3 linked regions of the Pseudobacter ginsenosidimutans genome follow. The protein of the gene in region 3 interacts with the protein of the main gene of each other region in a pairwise test. Links are inferred from orthologs where the notes say so. Each region holds a gene or a part of one and is shown on either strand. Other genes may lie near its edges.

Region 1 (5,914 bases), 170 kb from region 3 along the record:
TTTGCCAGCGTGGATCCCCATCATGTTCGAGTTCACAGTATTGTGCGCAGCCGTAGGTATGGTGCTCACTTTCTGCTATCTCTGCCAGCTGGCTCCCTTCGTGAAGAAACATCACTTCCATCCAAGGGCCACTGACGACAAGATGGTAATGGTAATTGAAGTAACTCCCAGGAACGATGAATCAGAGATCAGCGGATTGCTCAACAGCCTCGGCGCTAAAGAAGTGAATACGCAGATCGCAGAGACCGGCTGGTGGCTGGGTCGTTACGACAAAGAGCAAAAGTTATACGCAGACGAAACCGTTTCAGCATAATTGAATATTGAAGCACGATGAAAAAATTATCGATCATAGCTGTTTTTGTACTGGCCATTGTAGCCTGGAGTTGTAGTGATACGAGCAGGAATCCCGGTAAGGCGTACATGCCAGACATGGCCTATAGTGTGGCTGTTGAAAGCTATACCCCGCTTGATACTTTCAAAGCGCTGGGCATTAACTACAACGCCAAGCCTGTTCCAGGTACGATCAAAAGAGGCGAAATGTTCCCTTTCCCTATTGCACACGACAAACAGGGTGAGACTGTGAACTATGAAGCTTCCAAAGCCGTGCCTAACCCAATCACCGCTATGAGCCCCGAACAGCATACAGAAGCTGAGCGTCTCTACCTGATCAACTGTGGTATCTGCCATGGCGCGAAACTGGATGGCGCAGGTGTGCTGCACAAAAGAAGCGATGGTACAGACGGCCCTTACGCTGCTGCACCCGCTAACCTGGCAACCAACGCCACTTATGTGAATATGCCTGCCGGTCAGATGATGTATTCCGTAACCTACGGAAAGAACCTGATGGGTAGCTACGCTTCACAACTCAGCACAACACAGCGCTGGATGGTGATCGCTTATGTGAAAGCAAAACAGGCTGAAGCTAACGGAGCTGCCACAGAAGAAGCGAAGCCCGCAGCTGCTGATACAACTGCTAAAAAATAACTGAGAAGACACATTGAAATTATAAACTGTTGACAATGGCTATTAAAGAATTTTTTGAGATACCGAAGCGATACAGAACATGGTCGTTAGCCCTGATGGGAATCGGTGTGCTGTCTGTGATTATCGGTTTCTTCCTATACGGGAACAGCGAGCATCCCCAAAGGTTTTGGGCTGCCCTGTTGCAAAATAGCGTCTACTTTTTATTGGTGGTAAATGCGTCTATGTTCTTCTTGTGCGCTACCACGCTCGCATGGGGAAGCTGGCAGCTGACCTTCGGAAGGGTTACGCAAGCTATCTCTACAGCGGTGATCCCCATCGGTATCATCACTGCTATCATCCTCATCTGCCTGGTGACAGTAGATCCGCATATCTACCACTGGCTGCATCCGGACGGAGACAAGATCCTGGAAGGTAAAGCAGGATTCCTCAATAAAGGTTTCTTCATTGTTTGGACTGCCCTCACTCTGATCGGCTGGATCGTTCTGGGCGCCAAAATGCGCAAACTCAACAGCGAGCTGGATAACAATCCGCCCGCCAGTAACGAGTCTGCTAAGAAATGGTTGTTCAAGAACACTGTATGGGCCGCCGTATTCATCGTGTGGTTCGCTCTCACAGTAATGAGCACTGTTCCCTGGCTCTGGCTGATGAGCATCGACGCTCACTGGTACTCTACCATGTATAGCTGGTATACTTTCGCCAGCACCTTCGTTGCAGGTATCGCAGTGATCGCCCTCTTTGTAGTTTACCTGAAAAATCAGAACTACCTGGAATACACAAACGAAGAGCATCTGCATGACCTGGGTAAATTCATGTTCGCATTCTCTATCTTCTGGACATATCTCTGGTTCTCCCAGTACATGCTGATCTGGTATGCGAATATCCCTGAAGAAACGGTTTATTTCCGCTCACGTATCGTTACTGATCATGAGACTGGTGCTTATAGTGGCGTATTCTGGTTCAGCTTCGTGATCAACTTCCTGGCTCCGTTCCTCATCCTGATGCGTCGCGGATCAAAAAGGAATTACACCACTATCGCTATGATGGCGATCGTGATCCTGGTTGGTCACTGGTTCGACTTCTACCAGATGGTATTCGCCAGCGTAATGAAAGATCATGTAACGCTCAACCTGTTCGACTTCGGTGTTGCAGCCGGCTTCGTTGGTCTGATCATGTTCGCCGTGGGTAATGCGCTGACCAAAAAACCGCTGGTGGCCAAAAACCACCCGCTGATGAAGGAAAGTATCATACACCATACCTGATCTGAAAACTGTGTGTATAGTTCAAGAAGTAAAACTTGTTTGTTCGAATAAAATTTATTGATAGATCATGACAACTACCGGAATATTTCTTTTAACGATCCTTGCACTGGGCTTCCTGATCACGTTTCAGATTGCCAAGGCTAGCGAGTATGTTTCTGTGCTGAAAGGCGAGAAGAAAGCTTTCGAGCAAAGTAATAAGGTCAATGCATTCCTGATGGTGGTATTCCTGGTACTGGGGCTTCTCGGCGTATGGTGGTGCAACAAACTCCTGTTTGGTAAAACCCTCCTGGCGCACCCCTCAGCGTCTGACCATGGTGAGAACATTGATACCATGCTGTACATTACCATTGCTATTTGTGGTATTGTATTCATCATAACACAGATCCTCCTGTTCTGGTTCGCATACAAATACCAGTACAGTTCAAAAAGAAAAGCATTCTTCTATCCGCATAACAATAAACTGGAGATCCTCTGGACTACCGTTCCTGCCATCACACTCTGTATCCTGGTTGGTTTCGGTCTGTACTACTGGTTCCGTATCACCGGCGACGCTCCCAAAGATTCTCTCGTAGTGGAGATCACCGGCAAACAATTCGGATGGATCTATCGCTACCCAGGTAAGGATAATACTTTTGGAAAAAAGTATTTCCGTATGATCGATGAAGGAAAGAACAACCAGCTTGGTCTGAACTGGATCGATACCACTATCGTGAAAAAAGATCACAATAAGAAAGATGCAGGTACTGTTGAGATCAAGGCAGACCCCGCAACTTTTGATGATATCGTTACCAACGAAGCTATCTACATGGTGAAGGATCAGCCTGTGAAACTGGTGATCAACTCCCGCGACGTGGTACACGACGTAGGTCTCTCTCACTTCCGCCTGAAAATGGATGCTGTGCCTGGAACGCCCACTACACTGTGGTTCACACCCAAGTACACTACCGAAGAAATGAAGAAGATCACCGGCAATCCCAAATTCGAGTATGAGATCTCCTGCGACCAGATGTGCGGAAACGGTCACTACTCCATGAAAGGATTGATCAAAGTGGTAACCAAGGATGAATTCATTCTCTGGAAAGCCAAACAAAAGCCTGCTTATGCAGTTGCTTTCCCTGCTCCGGAAGCAGCTCCGGCTCCTGCCGCTGATACTACCAAAGCAGCAGTGACCACTGTTGCCAAAGAAGTAAAACCAGTGATAGCAGCAGCTAAACCGTAACGAAAAAAGTTTTGAATACCCGATTATAAAAAAGAATATCATGAGCAACGAAGCAGCACTGCACGGCCATTCTGAGGTAGCCCATTCTCATGAAGTGCATCATGGTGATGATCACGGTCATCATCATAAGGAAACGTTCATAACCAAATACGTTTTCAGTCAGGATCATAAAATGATCGCGAAACAATTCCTGATCACAGGGATGGTATGGGCGATACTCGGAGGTCTGATGTCAGTATTGTTCCGTTTGCAGTTGGGTTATCCTGATCAGTCATTCCCCTGGCTGGAGGATATCCTGGGCAGATGGGCGAAAGGTGGAAAGATCACTCCTGAAAATTATTACGCACTGGTAACCATGCACGGAACCGTTCTCGTGTTCTTTGTATTGACCGGTGGTTTGAGCGGAACCTTCGCCAACTTCCTCATTCCTCTGCAAATCGGAGCACGCGATATGGCTTCTCCCATGATGAACATGCTGAGCTACTGGTTCTTCTTCGGCGGTAGCATCGTGATGCTGTCTTCATTATTCGTTCAAACCGGACCATTCTCCGGTGGCTGGACGGCCTATCCGCCATTGAGTGCGCTTGGTGATGCTTCGCCGGGTTCCAAAACGGGTATGGACCTCTGGATCGTTGCCATGGCAATGTTCGTGATCTCTTCACTGCTCGGTGGACTGAACTATGTATCCACTGTATTGAACATGCGTACAAAGGGTATGAGCATGACCAAGATGCCGCTGACCATGTGGGCGCTGTTCTTCACTGCCGTACTCGGTATCCTGTCGTTCCCTGTACTGCTCTCTGGTTTCATCCTGCTGTTGTTCGACCGTCACGGCGGCACCAGCTTCTATCTCTCCGACATTTACATCACGGGTGTAGGCGCCCTCCCCAATGAAGGTGGTAGCGCGATCCTTTACCAGCACTTGTTCTGGTTCCTGGGTCACCCCGAAGTATATATCATCCTGTTGCCAGCCATGGGTATTTCTTCAGAAGTACTTTCTGTGAATTCCCGCAAACCGATCTTCGGTTACATGGCGATGGTAGGTTCCATGTTCGCTATCACGATCCTGGCCTTCCTCGTATGGGCGCACCACATGTTCGTAACAGGTCTGAATCCGTTCCTCGGTTCAGTGTTCGTATTGCTGACGCTCCTGATTGCGGTTCCCTCCGCCATCAAAGTGTTCAACTGGCTGACCACACTCTGGAAAGCGAATATCCGCTTCACGCCTGGTATGCTCTTCGCTATCGGTTTCGTGAGCCTGTTCATCTCCGGTGGTCTTACCGGTATCTTCCTCGGTAACTCTACACTGGATATCCACCTTCACGATACTTATTTCGTAATTGCGCATTTCCACATCGTAATGGGTGTGTCTGCCTTCTTCGGAATGTTCGCAGGTGTATACCACTGGTTCCCCAAAATGTATGGACGCTTCATGAACAATACCATGGCGTACATCCACTTCTGGATCACCCTGATCGGCGCTTACCTGATCTTCTGGCCAATGCACTACGAAGGTCTGGCGGGTATGCCTCGCCGTTATTTCGAGTACGGTATCTGGGAATCATTCAAACAATTCGGAGAACTGAATAAATTCATCTCTACTGTAGCCATCATCGTATTCGCGGTTCAGTTGATGTTCATCTTCAACTTCTTCTACTCTATTTTCAAGGGTAGAAAAGTAACCACCCAGAACCCATGGGGCGCTACAACCCTCGAGTGGACTGCTCCTATCCATCCTGGTCACGGAAACTGGCCTGGTGAGATCCCTGAAGTTCACCGCTGGGCTTATGATTACAGCAAGGATGGAAGAGATTTCATTCCTCAGACCGAGCCTATCAGCCCGGATGAGAGCAAGCATCACTAAGCAACAACTGATTGCCGGATGAGCAATCCTCATCCGGTAACCGGTTTAAAATATTCATAACTGATGACGACGCAGGAAACCGTGAAGCAACACAGCTCTTTTTCAATCGCCGGCAAAGTGCGTGACTACATGGCGCTGATCAAGTTCAGCCTGAGCTTCATGGTAGTGTTTTCATCTGTGATCAGTTATTTGCTGGCTCCTACTGTTGTACAGTTGAACTGGAGCATGGTTATCTTACTCTTCGTAGCTGGTATGCTGGTAACTGGCAGCGCTAATGCAGTGAACCAGGTGGTGGAGAAGGATACCGACGCGATGATGAAGCGTACAGCAAAAAGACCGGTAGCTTCCGGACGTATGACACCTGCTGAAGGATGGGCTTTCGCCATCGTAACGCTGGTGATCGGACTGGGAATACTGGGATGGTTCTTTAACATTTTGTCGGCCGCAGTGGCGCTGGTAAGCTGGTTTATCTACGCCTTCATGTACACTCCTCTCAAAAAGGTCAGCTCTGTTGCTGTTCTGCTGGGAGCGGTGCCTGGCGCGCTTCCCTGCCTGATCGGCTGGGCCGCCGGTGAAGATAAACTCAGT
Region 2 (7,181 bases), 5.5 Mb from region 3 along the record:
ACATTATAAAGAGAAGAAATGAATGTTTGGGAAAAAGCTGAGCAATCGATACCTGTGCGGTCGTTGCCTCCGTAACGGTATTTGGTGCCGTACCAGCTCTCGATGAAGTCGAACAATTTGCCGTCAGTGATACTTTCAACCGGAACATCCAGCAAAATAGCGTATTTGAAAGCCATCGGCGCCACTCCTTCCATATTGGAGGCCGGAGCTATCAGGGTAGGCATATAACCACTCCCGCTGCTGCCTTTGAAATCATTGCTGTTGATGGAAATATTCTCTATGAACTTAGGCGGATGGGCCGTTTTGGCATTCGCCGCCGTTGATCCGCCTGCCGGGGAACTGGTAGTGGATCGCTTGAAAGTGTTGCAACTGGTGGCTCCCAGCGCGATCGTCGCCGCCAATAATGCATTCTTCACAATGTAGGACATCGTTCAAACCGGGTTAGTAATCCGGCAAATATAACAAATACATTGCCAAATGCAATCCCCTCCTGCCCGGCAGCTGCCTCCGCTTTTTCGCACATACCCTGTGGATTAAAATTGTGCTCTTTTTTGCTCCCATTCAGGAACTTTGTAACGTTATTTGCTGTTTGATTGTTGTTACAGATAGAACCAGAAGATTATGTCGAAATTCTCACACCTGCACGTCCATACCCAGTTCTCATTGCTCGATGGAGCCGCCTCCATCCAAAGCCTTTACAAAAAAGCCATCAAGGATGGGCAGCCCGCTATTGCCATTACGGACCACGGTAATATGTTCGGGGCTTTTGAATTTGTATCGGAAGCTTACAAGCACAAGAACGACGATGGCTCGCTCAAAGTAAAACCCGTGGTGGGCTGCGAGTTCTATGTGGTGGAAGACCGTACACGTAAAACCTTCTCCAAGGAACAAAAAGACGAACGCTACCACCAGGTACTGCTCGCAAAAAATGCAAAAGGATACCAGAACCTCATCAAGCTCACTTCCCTCGGTTATATCGAAGGTATGTACAGCAAGTATCCGCGCATCGATAAAAAACTGATCGAACAATACCACGAAGGACTTATCGCCACCACCTGCTGTATCGGCGCCTATGTACCCCAGACCATCCTGCACGATGGCGAAGAAAAAGCAGAAACGGAATTCAAATGGTGGCTGGATCTCTTCGGCGAAGATTATTTCATCGAACTGCAGCGCCATAATCTCAAAGAGCAGATCCAGATCAATGAAGTGCTGCTTAAATTCTCGCTGAAATACAATGTGCCTGTAATTGCCACCAACGACAGTCATTATACAGACCAGGACGATTACAACGCCCACGATATCCTCCTTTGTATCAACACCGGCGAAAAGAAAGCCACACCGGGCTTTGACGATTTTGTGAACGATGATGCCATAGTGAAGGAACGCCGTTTCAAATTCCCGAACGACCAGTTCTATTTCAAGACGCAGGATGAAATGAAGAAACTCTTCGCAGACATCCCACAGGCCATCGACAATACCAATATGATCGTGGACCGCGTGGAAGTACTGAACCTGAAGAAAGATATTCTTCTCCCGGCGTTCCCGCTACCCAAAGAATTCCAGCTCACAGACGACAGTAACCTGAACCAGTGGGAATTCCTGAAGCATATCACCTACGAAGGAGCAAAGATGCGCTACGTGGAGATCACCGATGATATCCGCGAAAGGCTCGACTTTGAGCTCTTCACCATCAAAACGATGGGATTCGCCGGTTACTTTTTGATCGTGAGTGATTTCATCAAAGCCGGAAGGGACCTCGGCGTATTCATCGGACCGGGCCGTGGATCGGCCGCCGGTAGCGCTGTGGCCTATTGTATCGGTATCACCAATATCGACCCCATCAAATACAACCTGCTGTTCGAGAGGTTCCTCAACCCGGATCGTAAGAGCATGCCGGATATCGATACGGACTTCGACGATGAAGGCCGCCAAAAAGTAATTGATTACGTTGTTGATAAATATGGCAAGAACCAGGTAGCGCAGATCATCACCTATGGTACCATGGCCGCCAAGATGAGTATCAAGGACGTGGCCCGCGCACTCGACCTGCCGCTTCCCGAAGCCAATGCTCTCGCAAAACTGGTTCCCGATAAACCAGGTATCGAACTGGGCCGCGTGCTGAAAGCGCCCATAACAGCAAAGGAAGGTGAGAAATCGCTGGAAGAAAAAGATCAGCTCGGACCTGATGATCTAGAAAATGTGAAACGCATCCGTGAAATATACCGGGGTACTAACCTCAATGCACAGGTGCTGCACGAAGCTGAACGTCTCGAAGGCTCCGTACGCAATACAGGTATCCATGCAGCGGGTATCATCATCGCCCCCAAAGACCTTACTGAACTGATCCCCGTGTGTACCGCCAAGGACTCCAGTCTCTGGGTTACACAGATCGAAGGCAGCATCATCGAAGATGCAGGCGTTATCAAGATGGACTTCCTGGGTCTGAAGACCCTCACCATCATCAAGAATGCCCTGCGCATGATCAAGGAGAACCACGGGATCGATATCGTGATCGACGATATCCCGCTTGATGATCAGAAAACCTACGAGATCTACCAGCGCGCTGATACCATCGGCACATTCCAGTTCGAGAGCCCCGGTATGCAGAAATACCTGCGCGACCTCAAACCTGACCAGTTCGCGGATCTGATTGCGATGAACGCCCTTTATCGCCCCGGTCCGCTCGCGTACATCCCATTGTTTATCGACCGTAAGCATGGCCGTGAGCCCATCACCTACGATCTTCCCGAAATGGAAGAATACCTCGCCGAGTCCTACGGGATCACGGTTTACCAGGAACAGGTGATGTTGCTGGCGCAAAGTCTCGCCGGCTTCTCCAAAGGTGATGCGGACGTACTGCGTAAGGCGATGGGTAAAAAGCAGAAATCGGTACTGGATAAAATGAAGACCCAGTTCATCAATGGCGCCACAGCCAAGGGCCATCCGGCCGATAAACTGGAGAAGATCTGGACAGACTGGGAAGCCTTCGCCCAATACGCGTTCAACAAATCGCACTCTACCTGTTACGCCTTCGTGGCCTACCAGACAGCCTATCTCAAAGCGCACTATCCTTCCGAATACATGGCCGCCGTTTTGAACAACGCCGGTAATATCGAAAAGATCACCTTCTTCATGGAGGAATGTAAGCGCATGGGACTGAAAGTACTCGGTCCGGACATCAATGAATCCAAAAAAGGTTTTGCCGTTAACAAGGCCGGCGATATCCGTTTCGGCCTGGGTGGGCTGAAAGGCGTGGGTGAAGCTGCGGTAGACAGCATCATTGCCGAGCGCACAGAAAAAGGTCCTTACTCTTCCATCTTCGATATGGCCAAACGCGTGAACCAGCGCACGGTGAACAAGAAAACACTTGAAAGTCTCGTATACGCTGGCGCTTTCGATTGCTTCCCCGAACTGCACCGCGCTCAATATTTCACCATCCCGCCAAACGATACCAGCTCCGGTCTGGAGAAGATCATCAAATACGGGAATATCTTACAGGCAGAGAGCCAGAATGCTTCCAACAGTCTTTTCGGCAATCTCTCCACCAATATCGAGATCGCACCACCGAAGATCGCGCCCTGCGAGCCCTGGACGCTCACAGACCTGCTCAATAAAGAAAAGGAAGTAACGGGCATCTTCATGAGCGGTCACCCGCTGGACCATTTCAAATTCGAACTGCATCATTACGGCATCAAACCACTGGTTGAATACAACGAGATCCAGAACACCGAATTGCTGATGGCTCAGTACGCCGGTAAAACACTCCGCATCGCCGGTTTAGTGACGGATGCACAGCATCGCGTGACGAAGACGGGTAAAAACTTTGCGAAAGTGGTGATCGAAGATTATACCGGTAATGCAGAGCTCCTTTTCTGGAGTAACGATTACCCGCGTTTCAGTTCATTTTTCCAGAACGGACTGAACCTTCTGGTTACAGGAACCTTTTCACAAAAACGCAGCTTCAATCCCGATCCCAACAAGCCACCTGAATACGAGTTCAAGGCATCCGAGATCACTTTGCTGGAAACTGTCAAAGGCAAATACACCAAGCAACTGATCCTCGATATCCAGGCCAGGCACCTGACGCCGGAACTGATCGATTTCCTTGAAGATAATGTTAAAAAAAATCCGGGCGGGGCAGGCCTTCGCTTCAATATCATCGAGCCAAAAGCGCAGTTGAAGATCAGCATGTACAGTCTGGAAGCGAAGTTCCAGATGAATGACGAAATGACGGCCTGGCTCAGGGAAAAGCCTGAGGTAGAGGTGGCTGTAGTGACTAGCTAGCAGATGTGGATATGTGGAAATGTCACCGTTTCAGTAAAATGAAAATGGTTATATATTTGCTCTCTTTACCCCATGGAACAAAGACTGGAAGCGATGGTAAAGGTGAGATGAACAAAACGGTTCCCTCGCCTGTTTTAATCAGATACAGTCTTCATTCAAATAATATTTATAAAAACATTTTTATGGCTTTAGAATTTACTGATGCGAACTTCCAGGAAAAGGTACTTTCTTCCGATAAACTGTCTGTAGTGGATTGCTGGGCTGAGTGGTGCGGACCCTGTCGTGCAATTGGACCCGTTATCGACGATTTATCCAAAGAATATGAAGGACGTGTGAATGTAGGTAAAGTGAATGTTGACCATAATCCTGAGATCAGCATCAACTACGGAATCACTTCTATCCCTGCGATCCTCTTCTTCAAAGGTGGAAAGATCGTAGACAAGCTGGTAGGTGCACAACCTAAAGCAAACTTCGTTAAGAAGATCGAACAGCACATGTAGTATTCGCGATATAAAAGCAGTTTACTGCTGACATTGAAGACCGGTTATTATAACCGGTCTTTTTTATTATTAATAATGCTTATATTGAAAGGTCTTTTCATCCAAACTGACCTACATGAGTCCTGTACTGGAAAATATTCTCCGCGGCATGCTTGGCATGTTCTTCCTCATTTTCGTATGCTTCCTTCTCAGTAACAATCGCAGGGCTATCAACTGGAAACTGGTATTGATAGGTGTTGTAGCACAGGTCTGTTTTGCACTGGGCATCCAGAAAGTGCATTTCATTAAGATCATCTTCCAGTGGCTCTCAGAGAAATTTGTTGAAGTGATCAATATCGGTCACAAGGGAATTGAATTCCTCTTCGGAAACCTCGCCAATGCAGAAGGTTCCTGGGCCTATATTTTCGCGGTGCAGGTATTGCCCAATATCATTTTCTTCTCCGCGCTCTCCGCCATGTTCTACTATCTCGGCATCCTTCAGAAAGTAGTATATGTATTTGCGTGGATGCTGAAGAAACTGGGTATTTCCGGTCCGGAAAGCGTGAGCACAGCCGCCAATATTTTTCTCGGTCAAACCGAAGCGCCGCTGATGATCCGTCCCTTCCTCGACAAACTCACACGCTCTGAAATACTTTGTATCATGGTGGGCGGTATGGCCAATACTGCCGGCAGTGTTCTGGCAGCTTATGTAGGCTTCCTTGGCGGCAATGATCCCGATCAGCAGAAATTTTTCGCATTGCATATGCTCGGACAAAGCATCATGAGCGCTCCGGCCGCCATCGTGGTATCCAAGATCTTGTTCCCTCAAACGGAGCCGTATATGCGAGAACTGAAAGTGCCGCGCGAAAAACTCGGCGACAATTTCCTGGACGCCATCTCCCTCGGCACTACAGACGGTATGAAACTGGCCGTGAATGTAGGTGCCATGCTCATCGTATTTACCGCGCTGATGTATTTCGCCAACTGGATACTGGGCAGTATCGGCTCCTGGACCAATCTCAACAGCACCATCGCGGCCGCTACCAATGGCCGTTATGAATCGCTTTCACTGCAAATGCTGCTCGGTTATATCTTCTCCCCCGTTGCCTGGCTCATTGGCGTTGACTCGCGGGAAATGATCCCCGTAGGACAACTACTGGGGGAAAAGACCATCCTCAACGAATTTGTGGCTTATATTTCATTCGGACAGATGAAAACCGCCGGCGTCATCTCTGATCCAAAGTCGATACTGATCACTACTTATGCCCTCTGCGGCTTCGCGAATTTTGCCAGTATCGGTATCCAGATCGGAGGTATCAGCCAGCTGGCGCCCAACCAGCGCAGGAACCTCACGGAGCTGGGAGTGAAAGCCCTGATCGGCGGCACCATCGCCTGCCTGATGTGCGGCTGTATCGCCGGCGCACTGATGTAAGCGACCGAACAATAAGTTTAACCGGCTTTTCATTCCTGTAAACATTATTGCCTGCGAACTGTTATGGGACTATTGTACCTTTGCGGCATTGAATCAAAGGCAGTTTTACAACCATGAATACTTCTATCGAGAAACTAATAGCCGCCGAAACGGACGCCACCCTTCGCAGTATCGCAGAAAAGGTTGTTCGTAAGGAACGCATCACCCCGGAAGACGGCCTCTACCTTTTTGAACATGCAAGCCTCCCCTACGTTGGCGCCCTCGCCAATTTCGTAAGAGAAAGACTGCACGGAAACACTACTTATTTCAATCGCAACTTCCATATCGAACCCACCAACGTATGTGTGTTCGCCTGCAAATTCTGCTCGTACTCACGCCTCTACGCCCACCGCGAAGAAGGATGGGAACTCAGCACCGAACAAATGCTGGACATCGTAAAGAAATACGATGGTAAACCTGTTACCGAAGTTCATATCGTTGGCGGTGTTCACCCGAAAATGAACCTCGAATTCTTTGCTGACCTCATCCGCAAGATACGCGCTCATCGTCCCGATCTCCATATCAAAGGATTCACTGCCGTGGAACTGGACTATATGTTCCGCAAAGCAAAGAAGACCATCGATGAAGGCATGGCCTATCTTCATGAAGCAGGACTTCAATCGCTGCCCGGCGGTGGCGCCGAGATCTTCGATCAGGAAATCCGCGAACAGATCTGTGCCGATAAGATCGATGGCGAAGGATGGCTCGCCATTCACAAAGCTGCACACAAACTGGGCATGCACAGCAACGCTACCATGCTCTACGGTCATATCGAAACCTATGCGCATCGCATCGATCATATGGAACGCCTCCGCAAACTGCAGGACGAAACCGGCGGCTTCAACACTTTCATCCCGCTGAAATTCCGCAATGGCGACAATGAAATGAGCCATGTGAATGAACTCAGCATCATTGAAGACATGCGTCTTTACGCCATCGCACGT
Region 3 (5,928 bases):
GTACGTTGCCGAAGTAAAAAGAAACAAGGGCGATAAATACCTGTAATATGATCCCACTCAACAATATTCTTTTCCTCGATATCGAAACTGTTTCTCAGTACGCCACTTACGATGAAGTACCGGAAACATGGAAGGAGCTGTGGACCGCCAAAAGCGCCTTCCTGCTGCGGGGAAAAGAAGATGAAACAGTGGAATCCGTTTACGGCAAATCCGCCATCTATGCGGAATTCGGAAAGGTCGTCTGTATCAGTGTTGGCCTTATTCAGGGAAATAGCGAAGGAAAGAAACTGATCCTGAAATCATTTTTCGGGGACGATGAAAAACTCCTCCTGCTCCGCTTCTGCGAAATGCTCAAACGCTGGGCCATGGACAGCAACAAATATCTATGCGCCCACAACGGAAAGGAATTCGATTTTCCTTATCTCTGCCGCAGAATGATCATCAATGGTATGATCATCCCCCCCATTCTTAATACCGCCGGGAAAAAACCCTGGGAAGTGTCGCACCTCGATACGATGGAACTTTGGAAATTCGGGGATTTCAAGAACTATACTTCACTTAATTTGTTAGCACATACACTCGGTATCCCCACTCCAAAGGATGATATCGATGGCAAAATGGTGGGCGACGTATACTGGCGTCAGAAAGATATCCAGCGGATCGCTACCTATTGTCAGAAAGATGTGGTCACTGCCACCCAGGTTTACCTCCGCCTCCACAATGAGGCCATGATCCTGCCCGACAACATAGAAATCAAAGACTGATTATGCAAAGAACAAATTATTCTTCAGGAGCCAAATGGGAAGACATTGTAGGCTACAGCCGCGCCGTGCGCGTAGGTAATTTCATCGAGGTCACCGGAACCGTTGCCGTGGACGATAATGGCAAGGTAGTGGGCGATAACAACCCTTACCAACAAACGAAATACGCTTACCAGAAAATAGAAAAAGTGCTCACCCAGGCCGGCGCCTCACTCAAAGATGTGGTACGGTGCCGCATGTTTGTAACGGATATCAAACGCTGGGAAGAATATGGCCGCGGCCATGCTGAATTCTTCAAAGACATCAAGCCCTGTTTGAGTATGATCGAAGTAAGCGCTCTTATTGAACCGGAATTTATGGTGGAGATCGAAGTGAGCGCCATCATTCCATAAATTCGCTGTATGAATATAGAATCTCTCAGAACCTACTGCCTGTCTAAACCGGCGGTAGAAGAGACCCTGCCCTTCGGGCCGGATACACTCGTATTCAAAGTGGTGGGAAAAGTTTTCCTGCTGACAGGCCTGGACAGTGACCCACTGAGCTTTAACGTGAAATGTGATCCGGACCTGGCCATCGAGCTCAGGGAAAGATATGATGCTGTACAACCGGGATATCATATGAATAAGAAACACTGGAATACTATAACAGTGGATGGATCGGTTTCAGGAAGACTCCTGAAAGAATGGATCGATCACAGTTATGAGCTTGTTGTGGATAGCCTGCCGGCCAAAGTGAAAGCGGAGCTGAAGAAGTAATATTAAATTTGTCCAAATGATCACTGTGAACAACCCTCTCGCCATTGATTCCAAACTGCCGGATATAGGCACTACCATCTTCACTGTTATGAGCGGCCTTGCGTCAAAGCATAATGCCGTGAATCTCGGACAGGGATTCCCGGACTTCCCCATGAGTGAAGAATTGACCGGGCTGGTGAATACCGCCATGAAAGACGGCTTCAACCAATACGCACCCGCTCCCGGCTGGATGCCGCTTCGCGAAGCCATCGCAGAAAAGATCTCCTTTCTTTACAACACCACCGTCGATCCCGATACCGAAATCACCATTACTCCCGGTGGCACTTATGCGATTTACACAGCGCTCACTACCGTATTGCAACCCGGCGACGAAGTGATCATCTTTGAACCGGCCTATGATAGCTATATTCCGAATGTAACTATCAACGGCGCGATCCCCGTTCTAATAGATCTTCAATTTCCGGACTATCGCATCAACTGGGAAGAAGTTAAAAAGAAGATCACACCGCGCACGCGTATGATCATGCTGAATACGCCGCATAATCCCACCGGATCTGTGTTGAGAGAAGATGATATCGAAGCACTGCGCGAAATAGTTCAGGACACCAATATCCTCATCCTTTCGGATGAAGTATACGAACATCTTATTTTCGATAATATCCCGCACCAGAGCATGCTCCGTTATCCGGACCTGCTGGAGCGCAGCTTTGTTTGCTTTTCTTTCGGGAAAGTTTATCACTGCACCGGCTGGAAGATGGGTTACTGTGTTGCGCCGTCTGCTCTGACCAAAGAATTCAGGAAAGTTCACCAGTTCAATTGTTTTTCCGCTCATACACCCTCACAGGTAGCATTAGCCGCTTTCCTGCAGAACCGGGAATCTTATTTATCGCTTGCCCCGGAAATGCAGCAGAAGCGCGATTATTTCCAGGACCTGATGTCGAAAACGAGATTTACGCCGTTGCCCAGTTATGGAAGCTACTTCCAGTGTTATCAGTACAACCGTATCAGTGATGAGGGCGATAAGGATTTTGCAATCCGTATCACCAAAGAATTCGGCATTGCTACCATCCCTGTTTCGGCCTTCTACCGGTCAGGCAAAGACGATAAAGTGATCCGTTTCTGCTTCGCGAAGAAAGAGTCCACGCTGGCGCAGGCCGCGGAAAGGCTGAGCAAGATCTAGTCAAGGTATTTTGCCGGGATCGGTAGTTGCGGGGTTTCGTTCTGCCAGAAGATAGTCACCACCCACCAGCGTGATCCATCATTCCATAATTGAATACTGTTGATGCCGCGCATGAAGGGCTTTTCGTCTGCCTTTGTTTTGCGGGATTCATAAGTACTGAACACGTGCACCACTGCTCCGAACTCTTCAACCGTACGATGGATCTCGGTTTCAAAGAAGCCCATCTTTTCCAGCACCGGACCGCTGGCGCTGATATAATCTTCCAGGCTCATCACTTTGCGGCCGGAACTGCCATCGGCCCTTTTGCCCGTGGGGATCAGCCGGGCTTCGGGAATGAAGAGCGTCCGCATCCTGTTCCAGTTCCTTTTCTGACCTGCCGGCCCGGAAATGACATCGTAAAGGGCAGTGAGGATCCCATTCATGGAACCTACATCTTTTGGGTCTGGCGCAATACTGTCTCTTACCGCATCGTTTTTTGCGTTGGCATGCAGTGCTCCGCCCAAAATCAGGACTATGGCAAAAAGGATTCTTTTCATAATATCGGTTTAGTTACGGAATCTATTAATTTGCCGGGTCATTTGAGCCTGAATTCATCTGGAAGGTGTTAAAGCCTTGTTGGGCTGCCGGATTTAAGAATCCAATAACAAGCCCGGAAGCATTTTGCCAGTCTCAATACTATAATACAACCCTGTTATGAACCGGATCTTTACCCTCATTTTCATTATTACTGTGCTGGCCGGCTGCGGCAGCACCAGGTTTCGTGCGCCGGTATCGGAAGACAAACCTCTGTTTGCCGCTATCAATGAACTGATCAAAAGGCCAGACAATGCCAAAGCGCAGAATGACCTCACCTATTTTTTCAACCAGGCGGTGACCCGCCACGAAGAAGCGGCTTCGGTGTATCGCAATAGCGCTGATCCCGCCCGCTGGGATAAATTATTGAAAGAGCTGAATGCGCTTCAGACCATTTACACCGCTACTCAGGCTATACCCAATGCTACCAGGTTCGTACAACCGAAGAACTACCTGGGCGAACTGGAGGCCACCCGTGAAAATGCTGCAGACTTCTACTGGCAGCAGGCAATGGACAATTTTGAAAAAGACGACAGGCAAAGCAGCTTGCTGGCATTCGATCTTTTCCGTAAGGCCAGTAGCTATGTGAACGGATATAAAGATGCGAACCGGCTCAGCCAGGAAGCCTGGGAGAACAGTATTGTGAATGTAGTGGTGTTGCCGGTGCAGGAGAATTATCCAACTTTCTTCCGCGAATGGGATCCCGGCGAGCGCTACAGGGCTGAATACTTCCAGGAGCAGCTGGTGAGGGAACTTGGCGGTAAGTCAGCCACCCATTACCCTGCCCGCTTCTTCACAGATATTGAAATGAGCAATGATTATGACAGGCCTGATTGGGAGCTGAGTGTGAAATGGGATTATGTTAACACCAGCACTACTACGCCATCCAGGGAAAAAAGGGAAGTGTCTAAGAATATCCTCGCAGGCAGGGACTCAACTGGTAAGCAGGTGTATATCCTGGTGAAAGCTACTATCACTACCACCACACGGTCTGTCAGTGCCAGAGGAAGGCTCGCGTATACCCTTACCGGCACTTATGACAGGAAATTGATAGATATCGGAAGCTCCAGCGATGAAGTAAGCTGGACGGAAACCTCCATCAGCTATACCGGCGATAAAAGAGCGCTGAGCGATGAAGAACTGAAGCTGATCAAGGCCCGCAGTTTTGATCGCGGCCCGTCCAAAACAGAAGTGATGGATGCGTTAGCCAGAAAAATGTTCCCTGAACTAAGACGAAAAATGGAAAGAACGTTATCAACATAAAATAAGAAAGGCGTATCACCGGATACGCCTTTCTTATTTTATGTGAATTCTGTTATTACTATTTGAAGAGCTGGAACACCAGCAAGCTCATGAAATAAGCCAGGGCCGTCATGTATGCCAGCTGGATCAGCGGCCATTTCCAGCTTTTGGTTTCACGCTTTACGATAGCGAGTGTACTCATGCACTGCATCGCAAAAACATAGAATACCATCAGGGAAAGACCTGTTGCCAACGTATAAACTTTTGTGCCGTCAGTCCTTTTGGCTGCATTGAGTTTTTCTGCGAGCGTGGCCTGGTCTGCATCATCGCCTCCTTCCACACTGTACAGGGTGGCCATCGTTCCAACAAATGCTTCACGCGCTGCAAAAGAAGTGATGAGTGCGATACCGATCTTCCAATCAAATCCCAGTGGTCTGATAGCCGGCTCGATGGCATGGCCCAGGATACCTGCATATGAATTGGCCAGCAGCGCAGAACTTTTCTGCTGTTCCAGTTCTGCAACTTTCAAAGAATCGGATTGGCTCTGTTCCATCAGCGTGCTGTACTCCTGCTCAACTGCGGCCATCTTTTCTCCCGGTCCGTAGGAGCTGAGCGCCCAAAGGATAAGCGAGATCACCAGGATCACCCTACCAGCTTCGAACACGAATATTTTTGCTTTGCTCACCATCGTTACCAGCGCATTCTTCCAGCGTGGTGCGCGGTAGGTGGGCAATTCAAGGATGAAGAAACTTTTCTCTTTGATATTGATGAACCATTTGGCAACCCAGGACACTACCAATGCCATCACCAGCCCAAGGAGATAGAGGGCCATCATCACCAGTCCCTGTAAGCTGAGGAAACCGAAATACAATTTGCCCGGAATTACGAGGGCAATAAGTATGGTGTACACCGGCAGGCGTGCACTACAGCTCATCAGTGGTGTAACCAGTATGGTGAGTAATCTTTCTTTTTTGTTCTCGATATTGCGGGCGCTCATGATGGCTGGAACGGCGCAGGCAAAGCCGCTGATCATAGGCATTACGCTCTTTCCGTTGAGGCCAACTTTGCGCATGAGCTTATCTGTGAGAAAGCTGATACGGGCCATGTAGCCGGTATCTTCCAATAAAGTGATCAGGCCGAAAAGGATCATGATCTGCGGGATAAAGATCACGATCCCGCCGATCCCTGCCAGCAGCCCATTGATGATGAGATCGCTCCACCAGGTGGCTGGCATCCATCCGCTCATCCAGCCTGTGAGAGCGGCAAAGCCCTGATCGATCCAGTCCATGGGATATCCGGCAAGCCAGAACACACTCTGGAAAAGAAGGAACAACACAGCCAGCAGGATCACATAACCCCAGCGACGATGGAGCAGGATATCATCCAGCTTTTCCGTGAGCAATGATTTTTCCAGCGG

What was found.
Region 1: the proteins of FSB84_RS06890 (region 3) and FSB84_RS06120 interact in binary tests that used the Escherichia coli proteins (3 or more experiments, as listed by UniProt). The link is inferred for Pseudobacter ginsenosidimutans from one-to-one orthologs.
Region 2: the proteins of FSB84_RS06890 (region 3) and dnaE interact in binary tests that used the Escherichia coli proteins (3 or more experiments, as listed by UniProt). The link is inferred for Pseudobacter ginsenosidimutans from one-to-one orthologs.

Annotation. Positions count from the first base shown.
Region 1 is NZ_CP042431.1:1,492,797-1,498,710, reverse strand. The notes cover bases 2,971-5,914. They hold FSB84_RS06120 (cytochrome c oxidase subunit I), read left to right. Parts: upstream 2,971-3,502; coding sequence 3,503-5,326; downstream 5,327-5,914. Other genes in these bases: cyoE (heme o synthase), read left to right, coding at 5,390-5,914; FSB84_RS06125 (cytochrome c oxidase subunit II), read left to right, coding at 2,971-3,462. Also shown: FSB84_RS06140 (DUF3341 domain-containing protein), read left to right, coding at 1-313; FSB84_RS06135 (c-type cytochrome), read left to right, coding at 331-984; FSB84_RS06130 (quinol:cytochrome C oxidoreductase), read left to right, coding at 1,020-2,243; more of FSB84_RS06125, read left to right, coding at 2,311-2,970. UniProt on the Escherichia coli protein: Cytochrome bo(3) ubiquinol oxidase is the terminal enzyme in the aerobic respiratory chain of E.coli that predominates when cells are grown at high aeration.
Region 2 is NZ_CP042431.1:7,126,012-7,133,192, forward strand. What follows is about bases 277-4,487. They hold dnaE (DNA polymerase III subunit alpha), read left to right. Parts: upstream 277-621; coding sequence 622-4,287; downstream 4,288-4,487. Other genes in these bases: FSB84_RS27760 (C40 family peptidase), read right to left, coding at 277-428; trxA (thioredoxin), read left to right, coding at 4,470-4,487. In the rest of the region: more of FSB84_RS27760, read right to left, coding at 1-276; more of trxA, read left to right, coding at 4,488-4,787; FSB84_RS27775 (NupC/NupG family nucleoside CNT transporter), read left to right, coding at 4,903-6,198; aminofutalosine synthase MqnE, read left to right, coding at 6,312-7,181. UniProt on the Escherichia coli protein: DNA polymerase III is a complex, multichain enzyme responsible for most of the replicative synthesis in bacteria. This DNA polymerase also exhibits 3' to 5' exonuclease activity. The alpha chain is the DNA polymerase catalytic subunit.
Region 3 is NZ_CP042431.1:1,663,308-1,669,235, forward strand. What follows is about bases 657-3,614. They hold FSB84_RS06890 (methionine aminotransferase), read left to right. Parts: upstream 657-1,532; coding sequence 1,533-2,696; downstream 2,697-3,614. Other genes in these bases: FSB84_RS06875 (3'-5' exonuclease), read left to right, coding at 657-764; FSB84_RS06880 (RidA family protein), read left to right, coding at 767-1,153; FSB84_RS06885 (MmcQ/YjbR family DNA-binding protein), read left to right, coding at 1,163-1,516; FSB84_RS06895 (hypothetical protein), read right to left, coding at 2,693-3,232; FSB84_RS06900 (hypothetical protein), read left to right, coding at 3,390-3,614. In the rest of the region: FSB84_RS06870 (mannose-1-phosphate guanylyltransferase), read left to right, coding at 1-46; more of FSB84_RS06875, read left to right, coding at 48-656; more of FSB84_RS06900, read left to right, coding at 3,615-4,532; feoB (ferrous iron transport protein B), read right to left, coding at 4,591-5,928. UniProt on the Escherichia coli protein: Shows aminotransferase activity with methionine and histidine as substrates, and to a lesser extent also with phenylalanine.